2 regions of the Psychrobacillus sp. FSL K6-2843 genome follow, and region 1 is predicted to be linked to the other one. Evidence: a T-box and tRNA genes for the amino acid it is inferred to sense, from the RefSeq annotation. Region 1 holds a T-box; the other holds one or more tRNA genes.
What was found. A T-box is a leader RNA that pairs with one kind of tRNA and senses whether it is charged. The one in region 1 lies ahead of trpS (tryptophan--tRNA ligase), so its partner is inferred to be a tRNA-Trp.
Positions count from the first base shown of each region.

Region 2: it has a tRNA-Trp gene. The T-box ahead of trpS (tryptophan--tRNA ligase) is inferred to sense a tRNA for this amino acid. The anticodon was not compared.

Region 1 is NZ_CP152021.1:1,161,948-1,169,344, reverse strand. It holds gene opp3b (oligopeptide ABC transporter permease) at 1-297, opposite strand, end outside; gene MKY94_RS05685 (peptide ABC transporter substrate-binding protein) at 488-2,200, opposite strand; gene MKY94_RS05680 (DUF3899 domain-containing protein) at 2,434-2,778, shown strand; T-box leader at 2,831-3,043, shown strand; gene trpS (tryptophan--tRNA ligase) at 3,089-4,075, shown strand; gene MKY94_RS05670 (oligopeptide ABC transporter substrate-binding protein) at 4,323-6,182, opposite strand; gene MKY94_RS05665 (ABC transporter permease) at 6,262-7,164, opposite strand; gene opp4B (oligopeptide ABC transporter permease) at 7,195-7,397, opposite strand, start outside.
Region 2 is NZ_CP152021.1:3,204,504-3,211,900, reverse strand. It holds rRNA gene MKY94_RS16335 (23S ribosomal RNA) at 1-2,845, shown strand, start outside; rRNA gene rrf (5S ribosomal RNA) at 2,967-3,082, shown strand; tRNA gene MKY94_RS16325 (tRNA-Asn) at 3,091-3,165, shown strand; tRNA gene MKY94_RS16320 (tRNA-Ser) at 3,172-3,263, shown strand; tRNA gene MKY94_RS16315 (tRNA-Glu) at 3,292-3,366, shown strand; tRNA gene MKY94_RS16310 (tRNA-Val) at 3,389-3,464, shown strand; tRNA gene MKY94_RS16305 (tRNA-Met) at 3,611-3,687, shown strand; tRNA gene MKY94_RS16300 (tRNA-Asp) at 3,691-3,766, shown strand; tRNA gene MKY94_RS16295 (tRNA-Phe) at 3,789-3,864, shown strand; tRNA gene MKY94_RS16290 (tRNA-Thr) at 3,869-3,944, shown strand; tRNA gene MKY94_RS16285 (tRNA-Tyr) at 3,954-4,037, shown strand; tRNA gene MKY94_RS16280 (tRNA-Trp) at 4,047-4,120, shown strand; tRNA gene MKY94_RS16275 (tRNA-His) at 4,146-4,221, shown strand; tRNA gene MKY94_RS16270 (tRNA-His) at 4,257-4,332, shown strand; tRNA gene MKY94_RS16265 (tRNA-Gln) at 4,334-4,405, shown strand; tRNA gene MKY94_RS16260 (tRNA-Gly) at 4,412-4,486, shown strand; tRNA gene MKY94_RS16255 (tRNA-Cys) at 4,493-4,566, shown strand; tRNA gene MKY94_RS16250 (tRNA-Leu) at 4,598-4,679, shown strand; gene MKY94_RS16245 (potassium channel family protein) at 5,183-5,647, shown strand; gene MKY94_RS16240 (alkaline phosphatase family protein) at 5,829-7,394, shown strand.

The DNA.
Region 1 (7,397 bases):
TTGGAAAGACGGTCCGATTCGGCTAAGAATTAAATCAGTAACTTCAGCATTTTTAAACTGAAACGAGTTACCTAAATCACCTTGAACTAAGTTAAGCATGTAATTTGCATACTGGACGGGAATGGGATCATTCAATCCATATTTCGCTTCCACTATTTCAAGTTGAGCTGGGGATAGTTTTGAAGCAGAGCTTATAGGGGATCCTGGTAGCGTCTTCATCAAGAAAAATGTAGCTGTAGCAATCAGGAAAAGCGTGATAAACATATAAAAAACACGACGCAGAATATATTTTGCCATCTTTGCACCTCCTAAATTTTATAAATAATTTTACTAATCTATATATTAAACAAAAAAAATAGTAATTTGTCAAAATTATATTTTATAGTAAAAATATTTCGTATATTTCGACTCATTTAAAAAGAGAGTATATGTTCCTAAAGGAATACATATACTCTCATTTTATGAGATTTTTACAGCTTTATACTAATTAGTTTTTACCTTCGATATATGCCCATTTGTAGCTATAGTCTCCACCAATTTGGTGAGATACAACACCTTTAACATATGGTTTTAGAAGTTGCATAGTACCACGTTGGTAAATCGGTCCAATACCGAAATCTTCATCAATTAGAAGTTTTTCAGCATCAGCAAGTGCTTGCCAACGAGCTTCTGCGTCTAGTGCTAATTCAGTGTTAGCAGAATTTACTAGCTCATCATATTTAGGGTTTGAATAAGACATTTGGTTGTTACCACCGTCAGTTAACCATAAATTCATGAAAGTGTAAGGATCTTGGTAATCTGGTCCCCAACCTGCAACTTGAATGTCATAGTCTTGATTTGTGTCAAGATCTAAGCGCACAGCAAATGGTACTTCTTTAAGAGTAACAGTTAAACCTGGTAGGTTTGTTTCTAATTGGTTTTTGAAATACTCATCCATTTTTTTAGAAATATCAGTGTCTCCACCAAGAATTTCTAGAGTAAGCTCAGTAACGCCTAATTCTTTTAATCCTTTATCCCAAGCTGCTTTCGCTTCTTCTACGTTAAAAACAGACATATCTCCATTTACATCGCGGAAGTCATTAGCATCAGCATCAAAAGTAAATCCTTTTGGTACTAAGTAGTGAGCTGGAACAGAACCATTAGCTAAAACTACATCAACTAAATCTTGCTTATTGATTGCTTTTGAAACTGCTTCACGAATATTTACGTTAGCAAGTGGAGTTGGCTCTCCATTACGTTGTTGATTGTACTTGAAGTAGAATACAGATGCATCCATTTCAGTCACTAGTTCTGGATCATTAGCATATTGCATTGCGTATTCACCAGATAGACCAGCACGGTCTTTTTCACCATTACTGTAAAGGTTAACAGCAGTAGCTGTCTCTTTTACTACATCGTAGTTAATTTCAGTAAGTTTAACAGTGTCTTTATCCCAATATTGTTCGTTTTTAACTAGTTTCCAGTTTAACCCTGTTCCATCCCAATCTTGTAATGCGAATGGACCGTTGTATAAAAGTGCTTCAGAGTTTTTAGAGTAATTTGCACCTTGAGTTGTAACGAATTCTTCTTTTTGTGGTAAGAATGTTCCAAATGACATTAATGACAAGAAGTAAGGAACTGGTTTTTCAAGAGTAACTTCTAATGTTTTCTCATCAAGAGCTTTAACACCTAATTCAGTATACTCAACTTCACCTGCAACAATTTGAGTTGCATTTTTGATAACGCCTTCCATCATGTATGGACCGTATTCAGATGCAGTATCTGGGTTCATAGCGCGTTTCCAAGCAAATTCAAAGTCATTTGCAGTTACTGGAGAACCATCAGACCAATTAGCATCACGTAATTTGAACGTATAAACTAATCCATCTTCAGAAATAGTTGGCTCACCTTCAGCAATAGCAGGTATAGCTACGTTTTCTTGGTTCAAACGATAAAGACCTTCATTTATGTTGCCTAGTAGATCGAAACCTACTGAGTCAGTTACTAAAGCAGAGTCAAGAGTTGGAATTTCAGCACCCGCGATTAAGTTTAGTACTTGCTCTTCATCAATTTTTGCTTCTTCTGGAGCTTCTGTTTCTGGTTTGTCTGTTGAGTCTGGTTTGTCAGCTGGTTCTGCTTCCTTTTCGCCGCCACATGCAGCTAGGAATAGCCCTACAACTAACAGTAGGCTTAATAGCCATACTAATTTGCTATTCTTCAAAAAAATAACCTCCCTAATATTCAGAAAAATTCATTACATTTATTATTATACATTTTATAAGAGAGTTGTACATAGCTTTTTATAAATATTTTTACAGTCTTGTAACAAAATCATTACATTGTCCTAACGATTGTGAAAATTTAGTAACTATTTTGTTAATTATTTTCTTTGTTTTTTATTAGTTTTGATTATTTTAAACAAATCTTCTATAATATTTTTGATAGAGGTGAAATATGAAAAAGAAGATAATATATTTTTTAAGTGCACAGATTATAATCTTTTTGCTAATACTTTTAATATATAAACATATCGATTTGGAAACATACGCTAATATTTCCTTCTATATAGGAGGAGGTATAACATTTTTAGGATTAGTAACATATGTTGTTTCAGGCGGATTTTTTGATTTATATGTATCTAGCTCCAGAAAATTTTTTACGCGAAAGCACTTAAGAGATGAAATAGAAAATATGCGACTTCCTTCCGAAGTTTTCTCCTTCTCCCCTAAGCCAATTCTCGCGTTAGGGTTATCTATTTTAGCTTGTACTTGTATTGCATTATTTTTCTATTATGGATAATTTTATCCCTTGATTTTTGAGTTTCTTCTATATATAATAATCAAAACTATATATAAGAGCTTTGAGGAAGAAAAGTACATTTATATCGTATGTTTAGAGAGTCTGCGGTTGCTGCGAGCAGATCATACCTTAAATGGAATGGGCTTCTGAGCAGTATGAGTGAAACTTAAGTAGCTTATACCGTTTCCTTCACGTTATGAAGAAGAGTGGCTATTTTTTTAGCAAGCTGGGTGGTACCACGGATATTACATCATTCGTCCCTTTTATAGGGATGCATGATGTTTTTTTATATTCTAAGGAGGAAAATTGAATGAAAACACTTTTTTCAGGCGTACAACCAACCGGTACAATTACATTAGGGAATTATATTGGTGCATTTAGACAGTTTATAGATTTACAAAATGAGAATGAATGTATTTTTTGTATCGTGGACCAGCATGCGATTACAGTTGCACAGGATCCACAGGAGCTACAAAAACATATTCGTTCCCTAGCCGCCTTATATCTAGCTGTAGGAATTGATCCAGAAAAATCTATTCTGTTTGTACAATCAGAAGTTCCCGCTCACGCAAAAGCAGGATGGATGATGCAATGTATTTCTCATATTGGGGAATTAGAAAGAATGACTCAATTTAAAGATAAATCGGATGGCAAAGACGGAGTTACTGCTGGGCTATTAACTTACCCACCGCTAATGGCGGCTGACATTCTTCTTTACCAAACAAATATTGTGCCTGTTGGGGATGACCAGAAGCAGCATATTGAACTAACTCGGGATTTGGCTGAACGATTTAATAAAAGATATGGGAATGTTTTAACTATACCCGAAATTCAGCTACCTAAATACGGCGCTCGTATCAAATCACTTCAAGATCCAATGAAGAAAATGAGCAAGTCGGATCCCAACCAAAAAGCAACCATTCGTATTTTAGATACACCAAAGCAAATAGAAAAGAAAATTAAAAGCTCTGTCACCGATTCAGAAGGTATCGTAGCCTTTGACCCTGAAAACAAACCAGGAGTTTCAAATTTATTAACAATAGAATCAGCTTTAACAGGTACACCGATTCCTACGCTCGTTGCAAACTACGAAGGAAAAGGCTACGGAGATTTTAAAGCATCTGTTGCTGAAGCAATTATTAATCATTTTGCTCCTATTCAACAAAGATATGAGGAATTACTAAATTCATCAGAATTAGATTCCATTCTAGATCGCGGAGCAGAAAAGGCTAACCAATTGGCAAATGATACACTTGCTAAGATGGAAGCCGCAATGGGTCTCGGTAGAAGACGCTAATCGTTAATCCCAATATTGATATACAAAAGATGATAAAGTCCTTAGAGTTAAGCATATATAGTAAAACAGAACTCCAAGAATAGCCTAAAGATAGAAAGTTTAAATATAACACTAGGTGGGAGCAGCTGATAATTGCTATTCCATAGCTTATTAAGAATATTAGTAGTCTCATTAGTATCACATCCTTCTTAAAACATATGAAAAACCGCTCCTAAACTTTCGTCTAGGAGCGGTTTTTTTATCAATATTATTTAGCAGATTTAATTGGCTCTTCAGCAGTTAGTTCAAGTTCATGTAAGTAAGTGCCTTCTGAGTAATCAATATTATAGTTTTTAAGTCGTTTGTTAACTGGAATGATCTCAAATCTGTAAGTTAGTGGAATTACAACTGCCATTTCTTCCATATGCTCTTGGAATGCTCTAAATTGCTCAGCGCGATATGCTGAGTCAAAAGCTTTTGGTGAGTTTATGTTAGCTAATGTATCCTCTAAGAAGTCAGATGTGTAACGACTATAGTTAAACTTTGCTTTCTTTGAATATAAGCCCGATGGTGATGGGTCAGATCCTGTTCCAAATGCTGCCGTATACATGTCAATTTCAGGATCATCTGCTTCTACCATGTCATAGAATGCATTAAATTCAATTGTGCGTCCAGTAGTTAACTTAACATTTAAGCCAACATCTTTCCAATTTTGCAAGAAGAATTGAGTGATATCTTCCGCTATATCATCACCAGCAGCTGTAGCATACTTAATTTCAAATGGTTTACCTTCTGGATCTTCGCGAAGACCATCATTGTTAACATCTTTATAACCAGCTTCATCTAATAATGCATTCGCTTTATCTGGATCATAAGTGTAACCTTGTAAAGATTTATCATAGAATGATTTAAATACTGGGGGTAACATAGAGTTCGCACGTTCACGGAGGTTATTATAATATACTTCAGCAACTTGTTCTACATCTAAAGCATATCCCATTGCTTGACGTAATTTTTGATCTCCCATTTTAGCGTTTTCGATGTCTGTTACTACTTCCCCTTTTGTAGAATCCCATTTACCTACTTTAAACGCTAGGTATTGGTAATACAATTCTTGTCGTCCTAAAATTTCAAGATTATCAAAGTTTTTAATTTCTTCAATTTTTGCTGCACTGAAATTTGAAGCGATATCATACTCTCCAGATTGCATAGCAACTGAAATAGAAGTTGGTGGTACTACTTTTACTAATACGCCGTCTAATTTTGGTTTACCTCTCCAGTGATTTTCATTTGCTACTAATTGTACTGATTCACCAGGGACAATTTTTTCTATCACGAACGCACCAAGTGTGACTGGATTTTTTCGAACTGGATCAGATTCAATTAGAGTAGCCACTGGTAAATCTTTAACAATATGGCTTGGCTCTGCATAAGTCCACAGTCCATCTCCTCCACTAAATATTGCCGGTGAGACTTGAATTAGTGAAATTTCTAAAGTTGTTTCATCAATTTTCTTTAACCCGGAAATAGTATCTGCTTTACCATCATGATACTCAATTGCGCCAACTATATTTTGAAAATCTGCATCATAACGTACACCAGTATAATCTGGATGACCAATAATTAAATATGGTTGAATTAAATCTTCCACTTTAAGAGGTTCTCCGTCAGACCATTTTATACCCTCACGGATTTTAATAGTTGCTTTTTTGTTTTCTTGATCTACTTCTAGGCTAGCAATTCCTTTATCACTAATCAAGAAGTCTCCATCTATTTCAAAGATAGAATTAGATGCATATTGTAAAATTTCTGCATCATAGGCATCTTCATAAAGCGAATAAGCGAATACCCCTTGGAATGGGCTATCCTTAACTAACGCAACTTTTAAGGTACCTCCAGAAATTGCGTTTCCTTCTGTTTCCATAGAGATTGGGAATGGAGAATCATTTTCTTCAGTGGCTGTCTCTTTCTCCGCTTCCTCTTTCTCATCCTTCTCTCCATCATCTTTTTTCCCAGAATCGGAAGTTTCAGCTGGAGCTGGAGTTGTTTCTTCCTTATTATTACACGCTCCAAGGACCAACATAAAAGCTATCAATACTACTAATAATGTCCAAAGCTTCTTAGTCATTCATATTCCTCCTTTTTAGTCTCTTTTTTCTATATTAAACATGTTACGTCTAATACCAATTATTAGTTATCTGATGGTGTTATCCCAGACGTTGTCTTGCATCTGCCGAACGTCGTAATGCTTGCCCAACGTAGTTTATTCCTAACATCATTAATAAGATGAAAAGTGATGCTGGAAGCCATACCCACCATTTCTCCTGTAAAACGAGCGGGTTATTTGCGTAAGCAACCAGTGTACCCAAACTAGGAGTTGCTGGAGGTAAACCAAACCCAAGATAACTCAGCCCAGTCTCGATTCCTACGTTACCTGCAAAGTTAAGAGTCAACTCAACTATTAATATAGAACTGATATTAGGCATAATTTCTTTGAATATTATGATAATTCCAGGCGTACCCATTGTCTTCGAAGCATTTACATAATCCCTTCTACTTTCTGTTAGTGCCTTGCTCCTCACGAGTCTTGCTGTGGAGGTCCACATGAAAATACTCATTATTATTACAAACGTTGTCATTGTATATTTTGGTACAATTGTTACAAACACAATTATTAACATTAAAGATGGTATAGTGATAAAGAAATCTATAATTCTCATAAAGATATTATCTATCCATCCTCCAAAGTATCCACAAACCAAGCCGACTACTATCCCTACAAATCCCGTTATCAATGTAATAGCTATTGCAATTCCTATGGAGTTTTTTGCTCCTATGATCAGTTGTCCCAAAATATCTTTCCCACCTTGATCTGCCCCTAAAAAGAACTTATCACCTGGTGGTGCATATTTATCTCTTAAACTTACTCTCATAATAGCTTCCTTATCAATCGTATATGCCCATATGAATACACCAACTATAATGATGACTAATGATATAAGAGAAAACATTGCAAGTTTATCTTTTTTAAATTCCCTTAATATAACTTGAAATCCGGTAGGTGGAGCATTCAAGGTTGCCTCTTTTTTTACGTTCAATTGTTTTCCCATATTATTCACCTCTCCTTAACATGTAATCTCCTACTCTATCCTAATTCTTGGGTCAACAATACTCATGATAATATCGGACAGTAGACTACCTAATAATGTTAAGAAGCCATATAACATAACAAGTGCAGTAATTACACTATAATCACGAGATAGTATAGATGAAATAAACAACTGTCCCATTCCTGGATATCCAAAAATAGTCTCTATAAAGATAGAGCCTCCTAGTAGTCCCG
Region 2 (7,397 bases), 2.0 Mb from region 1:
AGCTGTAAGTGAGCTTCGATCCGGAGATTTCCGAATGGGGAAACCCACTGCCCGTAATGGGGCAGTACATTTGCGTGAATACATAGCGCATCTGAGACACACCCAGGGAACTGAAACATCTAAGTACCTGGAGGAAGAGAAAGAAAATTCGATTCCCTGAGTAGCGGCGAGCGAAACGGGAAGAGCCCAAACCAAGAGGCTTGCCTCTTGGGGTTGTAGGACACTCTATACGGAGTTACAAAAGAATGAGTTAGATGAAGCGACCTGGAAAGGTCCGCAGGATAGGGTAAAAGCCCCGTAGTCCAAAATTCATTCCCTCCAGAGTGTATCCTGAGTACGGCGGAACACGTGAAATTCCGTCGGAATCCGGGAGGACCATCTCCCAAGGCTAAATACTACCTAGTGACCGATAGTGAACCAGTACCGTGAGGGAAAGGTGAAAAGCACCCCGGAAGGGGAGTGAAATAGACCCTGAAACCGTGTGCCTACAAATAGTCAAAGCCCGTTAACGGGTGATGGCGTGCCTTTTGTAGAATGAACCGGCGAGTTACGATTACATGCGAGGTTAAGTTGAGAAGACGGAGCCGCAGCGAAAGCGAGTCTGAATAGGGCGAATGAGTATGTGGTCGTAGACCCGAAACCAGGTGATCTACCCATGTCCAGGATGAAGGTAAGGTAACACTTACTGGAGGTCCGAACCCACGCACGTTGAAAAGTGCGGGGATGAGGTGTGGGTAGCGGAGAAATTCCAATCGAACCTGGAGATAGCTGGTTCTCTCCGAAATAGCTTTAGGGCTAGCCTCAAACGTTAGAATCTTGGAGGTAGAGCACTGTTTGGACTAGGGGCCCATCCCGGGTTACCGAATTCAGACAAACTCCGAATGCCAATGATTTATGTTTGGGAGTCAGACTGCGAGTGATAAGATCCGTAGTCAAGAGGGAAACAGCCCAGACCACCAGCTAAGGTCCCAAAGTATTTGTTAAGTGGAAAAGGATGTGGCGTTGCTTAGACAACCAGGATGTTGGCTTAGAAGCAGCCATCATTTAAAGAGTGCGTAATAGCTCACTGGTCGAGTGACGCTGCGCCGAAAATGTATCGGGGCTAAACAAATCACCGAAGCTGTGGATTGATACCTTTGGTATCAGTGGTAGGAGAGCGTTCTAAGGGCGTTGAAGTCAGACCGGAAGGACTGGTGGAGCGCTTAGAAGTGAGAATGCCGGTATGAGTAGCGAAAGATGGGTGAGAATCCCATCCACCGTATGACTAAGGTTTCCTGAGGAAGGCTCGTCCGCTCAGGGTTAGTCGGGACCTAAGTCGAGGCCGATAGGCGTAGACGATGGACAACAGGTTGATATTCCTGTACCACCACCCCACCGTTTGAGTGATGGGGGGACGCAGTAGGATAGGGTAAGCGTGCTGTTGGTTATGCACGTCCAAGCAGTGAGGTGTGAGTGTAGGCAAATCCGCACTCTGTAACATTGAGCTGTGATGGCGAGGACTTAGTCCGAAGTTCCTGATTTCACACTGCCAAGAAAAGCCTCTAACGAGGTGGGAGGTGCCCGTACCGCAAACCGACACAGGTAGTCGAGGAGAGAATCCTAAGGTGAGCGAGAGAACTCTCGTTAAGGAACTCGGCAAAATGACCCCGTAACTTCGGGAGAAGGGGTGCTCTTTTGGGTGTATAGCCTAGAAGAGCCGCAGTGAATAGGCCCAGGCGACTGTTTAGCAAAAACACAGGTCTCTGCAAAACCGTAAGGTGAAGTATAGGGGCTGACGCCTGCCCGGTGCTGGAAGGTTAAGAGGAGTGCTTAGCGCAAGCGAAGGTGCGAATTGAAGCCCCAGTAAACGGCGGCCGTAACTATAACGGTCCTAAGGTAGCGAAATTCCTTGTCGGGTAAGTTCCGACCCGCACGAAAGGCGTAACGATCTGGGCACTGTCTCAACGAGAGACTCGGTGAAATTATAGTACCTGTGAAGATGCAGGTTACCCGCGACAGGACGGAAAGACCCCGTGGAGCTTTACTGTAGCTTGATATTGAATTTTGGTGCAACTTGTACAGGATAGGTAGGAGCCTTAGAGCCCGGAGCGCCAGCTTCGGAGGAGGCGTCGGTGGGATACTACCCTGGTTGTATTGAAATTCTAACCCATACCCGTAACCCGGGTAGGAGACAGTGTCAGGCGGGCAGTTTGACTGGGGCGGTCGCCTCCTAAAGTGTAACGGAGGCGCCCAAAGGTTCCCTCAGAATGGTTGGAAATCATTCGAAGAGTGTAAAGGCAGAAGGGAGCTTGACTGCGAGACCTACAAGTCGAGCAGGGTCGAAAGACGGGCTTAGTGATCCGGTGGTTCCGCATGGAAGGGCCATCGCTCAACGGATAAAAGCTACCCCGGGGATAACAGGCTTATCTCCCCCAAGAGTCCACATCGACGGGGAGGTTTGGCACCTCGATGTCGGCTCATCGCATCCTGGGGCTGTAGTCGGTCCCAAGGGTTGGGCTGTTCGCCCATTAAAGCGGTACGCGAGCTGGGTTCAGAACGTCGTGAGACAGTTCGGTCCCTATCCGTCGTGGGCGTAGGAAATTTGAGAGGAGCTGTCCTTAGTACGAGAGGACCGGGATGGACACACCGCTGGTGTACCAGTTGTTCTGCCAAGGGCATCGCTGGGTAGCTATGTGTGGACGGGATAAGTGCTGAAAGCATCTAAGCACGAAGCCCCCCTCAAGATGAGATTTCCCATTACGCAAGTAAGTAAGATCCCTCAAAGACGATGAGGTAGATAGGTTCGGGGTGGAAGCGTGGCGACACGTGCAGCTGACGAATACTAATCGATCGAGGACTTAACCAAATTGTTTGTTTCTAAGATGTCAGTTTATTCAGTTTTGAAAGAATAAATTTTTATTAAAATAACACTTGTAATAATCTACAGACTTGTTATAATAGAAAATGTCTTTCAGTAATTATTCAAGTCTAGTGATGATGGCGAAGAGGTCACACCCGTTCCCATACCGAACACGGAAGTTAAGCTCTTCAGCGCCGATGGTAGTTGGGGGTCTCCCCCTGCAAGAGTAGGACGTCGCTAGGCGATATCATTCCGAAGTAGCTCAGTGGTAGAGCAATCGGCTGTTAACCGATCGGTCGTAGGTTCGAGTCCTACCTTCGGAGCCATTTCTAGGAGAGCTGTCCGAGTGGCCGAAGGAGCACGATTGGAAATCGTGTAGACGGGTAACACTGTCTCAAGGGTTCAAATCCCTTGCTCTCCGCCAGATAGATTTCTTCTTTACATAATATAATGGCCCCTTGGTCAAGCGGTTAAGACACCGCCCTTTCACGGCGGTAACACGGGTTCGAATCCCGTAGGGGTCACCATTTAAATTAAAACCAGCATTATGGAGGATTAGCTCAGCTGGGAGAGCATCTGCCTTACAAGCAGAGGGTCGGCGGTTCGAGCCCGTCATCCTCCACCATTATAAATTTTCAACATATATTATTGTCGCGGGGTGGAGCAAATCGTTTCACGAAGAAAGCGATTAACGTCGACGCAAGCGTAGCGTGGAAGACGTAAAATTCACTAATTGCGTAGTTGATTTAAATTTCAACACTTTCTTATTGTCGCGGGGTGGAGCAGTTCGGTAGCTCGTCGGGCTCATAACCCGAAGGTCACAGGTTCAAATCCTGTCCCCGCAACCAAATGGTCCCGTGGTGTAGCGGTTAACATGCCTGCCTGTCACGCAGGAGATCGCCGGTTCGATCCCGGTCGGGACCGCCATTTATCTTTAAAATACATATGTGGCTCAGTAGCTCAGTCGGTAGAGCAAAGGACTGAAAATCCTTGTGTCGGCGGTTCGATTCCGTCCTGAGCCACCATTATGCCGGAATAGCTCAATTGGTAGAGCAACTGACTTGTAATCAGTAGGTTGGGGGTTCAAGTCCTCTTTCCGGCACCACTCACCAGTGGAGGGGTAGCGAAGTGGCTAAACGCGGCGGACTGTAAATCCGCTCCTTAGGGTTCGGCGGTTCGAATCCGTCCCCCTCCACCAGTTTTTAATAGGGGCATAGTTTAACGGTAGAATAGAGGTCTCCAAAACCTTTGATGTGGGTTCGATTCCTACTGCCCCTGCCAAATAATAAGTTAACTTTGAATAATGGCGGTTGTGGCGAAGTGGTTAACGCACCGGATTGTGATTCCGGCATTCGTGGGTTCAATTCCCATCAGTCGCCCCATATTCCTTTTAGTTAGCTCTTTTTTTTATTCTGTGGCGGTCGTGGCGAAGTGGTTAACGCACCGGATTGTGATTCCGGCATTCGTGGGTTCAATTCCCATCGGTCGCCCCATTGGGGTATAGCCAAGCGGTAAGGCAACGGATTTTGATTCCGTCATGCCCTGGTTCGAATCCAGGTACCCCAGTTTTTTGCGGAAGTAGTTCAGTGGTAGAACACCACCTTGCCAAGGTGGGGGTCGCGAGTTCGAACCTCGTCTTCCGCTCCAAATTAAGGCGGCATAGCCAAGTGGTAAGGCACAGGTCTGCAACACCTTTATCACCGGTTCAAATCCGGTTGCCGCCTCCAATTTTTAAAAAGTATTTACTGCCTTCATTATGCCGGTGTGGCGGAATTGGCAGACGCGCGGGACTCAAAATCCCGTATCTTCGGATGTGTCGGTTCGACCCCGACCACCGGTATCTATTATGAAATATCACATCCAATTTGATATTTTGACTAAAGCTTATGAATGCTGTTACCGCAGCTTTTGTAAGCTTTTTTTATATTCTCATTCATGATTATTTTTTAATAGTTTCCATTGATTTTAATTTTTTTACTTATGTTTTACACAGACGTCATAAGCTTTCTCATCTTCTATCCTCAGTTCTTTTATTTCATTAGAATAATCCCTTGAGAGTCATTTCAATGTCTTTATGTCCTATACGATCACTTACTTACTAAATTAATACTTTATTATACATATGTACACTAGCATGCAAATGTCTTAATCCATGAATTGAGAATATATCTCTATTCCGTTTCCTATATTAATTAATTTGTATATATTTTATATTCGATTGACAAGATAGTCATATCGACATTAATTATATTCATTATCGAGGAATTCATACAACTAAAACTGAATGAACTAGAGAGACGATAGGAGAGGGATAGATGCATGTTTTCCACGATACTAATGGGATTGACGATTTTATTTATGGTAACAAACTTATACTATTTCTTTTCAGGTCGTAAGTATAAGAAAAGTTATTTTCAGTCAACTTTATTCCAAAAACTATTTTTTACTATGCTTGGCATTACCTTTGGATTTGCTGTTCTTTATTATTTATTGTCCATGGAAGGGGATGTAGTAAGAGTTAGCACTGAAGAGGGGAAAGATGGAGGAGAGAATTTTTTGGATTATCTCTATTTCAGTGGAGTCACCATATTATCAGTAGGTTATGGGGACTTGGTACCTGTCGGAAAGGCGCGATTCTTTGCACTTATACAAGCAGCCATCGGTCTTTTGTTGCCAACCGCATTTTTTATCAGAGCTTTGGGTGAAAAGGAAGATAGCCCGGGGAAAGCACAAAAAACGAAAAAGAAGGTGAGCAAAGCAATGGCGGTGATGGAGAAAAAGATAGTTGAAGCAGATGAACAATTTTGATTCTTATAAAGATAAATCAACCGGTGAAGGTGTTTTCTTTTTATGTTTGATATATATAAATGGATGTCGATGAATATTCTTACATACTTTCTGACTAAACATGAGTTTTTAACAATAAACAAGCATGTATTCATTTGTAAATCACCATACTAAAGCTACGAATGGAAGATAGGTGACTACAGTGAAGAAAACAATACTCATCATATTAGCTTTATTGCTTGTTATATGCGGAGGCCTTGTATTGAGTATTTCTATGTCTCCGACAAAAAAGCTTAATGAAGTAAAGATAGCAGCCTCCAAAAAGCCGGTGGTTCTTATTGTTGTCGATTCATTAATGACTGAGCCGCTACAAGAGGCACTGAAAGAGGGGAAGGCACCTGCTTTCTCATTTTTAACAAAGAACGGTGATTTTTATCCAGAGTTTATTAGCTCTTATCCAACTATGTCAGTTACGATTGATAGCACCTTGTTGACGGGAACATATGCAGACCGACATAAACTACCAGGATTGATATGGTTTAAAAAGGATGAGAATCGTATGATTAGCTATGGGAGTGGTATAAGGGAAATGTGGGATAACGGGATAAAGCATGTGGCAGCGGATAGTGTTATTCACCTGAATGAATCGCATCTAAGTAAAGATGTTTTTACGATTCACGAAGAACTTGCGAACGCCAAAATGCAATCTGCTTCCATCAATGGTCTCTTATATAGGGGAAGCATTCCCCAAAAATTAAATGTCCCTAAGCTTCTTTCTTTTGCAGATTTATTGCCAAAAGAACTAGAGGTGAATGGTCCAATGATTTTGTCGCTCGGTGCCTTATCTCAATATAATCCAGAGAACGACAAATATAAATACAGCTGGAAACGAATGGGTGTTAATAATGATTTTACCGTAAATGAGATGACGTACTTAATTGAACAAAAGAAGCTTCCTCCGTTTACGCTCGCTTATCTTCCGGATGCTGATGCTTCCATACACAAAAACGGTCCTACTGATAGTACAGCGATTGAAAAGGCTGATCAAGCGATCCAGGAAATGTTCGGTAGTTTTAGATCTTGGGAAGAGGCCATTCAAGAGGTAACCTGGATTGTCCTTGGTGATAGTGGACAATCATCAGTCAAGGAAAAGAAGGAAATGGGTTTAATCGATTTAAATGACTTGTTGAAGGGTTACACATTCTGGGAACGTGGAAAAGAAAATGTGCAGTTGGCAATCGCAATCAATGAACGAATGGCCTATATTTATTTGCAGGATGAACAGATTCCTTTTACTGAGGTAGTAGATATTCTCAAAAAGGATGAGCGAATTGGTTTTATTGCATGGAGTGATCAGCAAACGAATCATGTCGTGAGCGCAAGTGATAAAGAATTCACCTTTTCACCAAACGGACCTTATATTGATGAATATAAGCAGTCGTGGCAGTTGGATGGGGATATGTCTATTTTAGATATAAAACCGGATGAGCATGGAACTATACTCTATCACACGTATCCTGATGCGTTAGCAAGGCTACACGGAGCGCTTCACTCGCAAGAAGGCAAAGTTATTATAGTAGATGCAAAGCCATCTTACGAATTTATTGAAAAACATAGTCACGATCATGCAGGTGGAGGAGCGCATGGGTCACTCCACCGGGTAGATTCTGTTGTTCCCTTGGTGATTGTTGGTGAGACAGAAAGACCCCCTTCTAATCGTCTTGTGGATGTAAAGGAATGGGTTATAGAATTGTTGGGTGGCTCTTAAGTA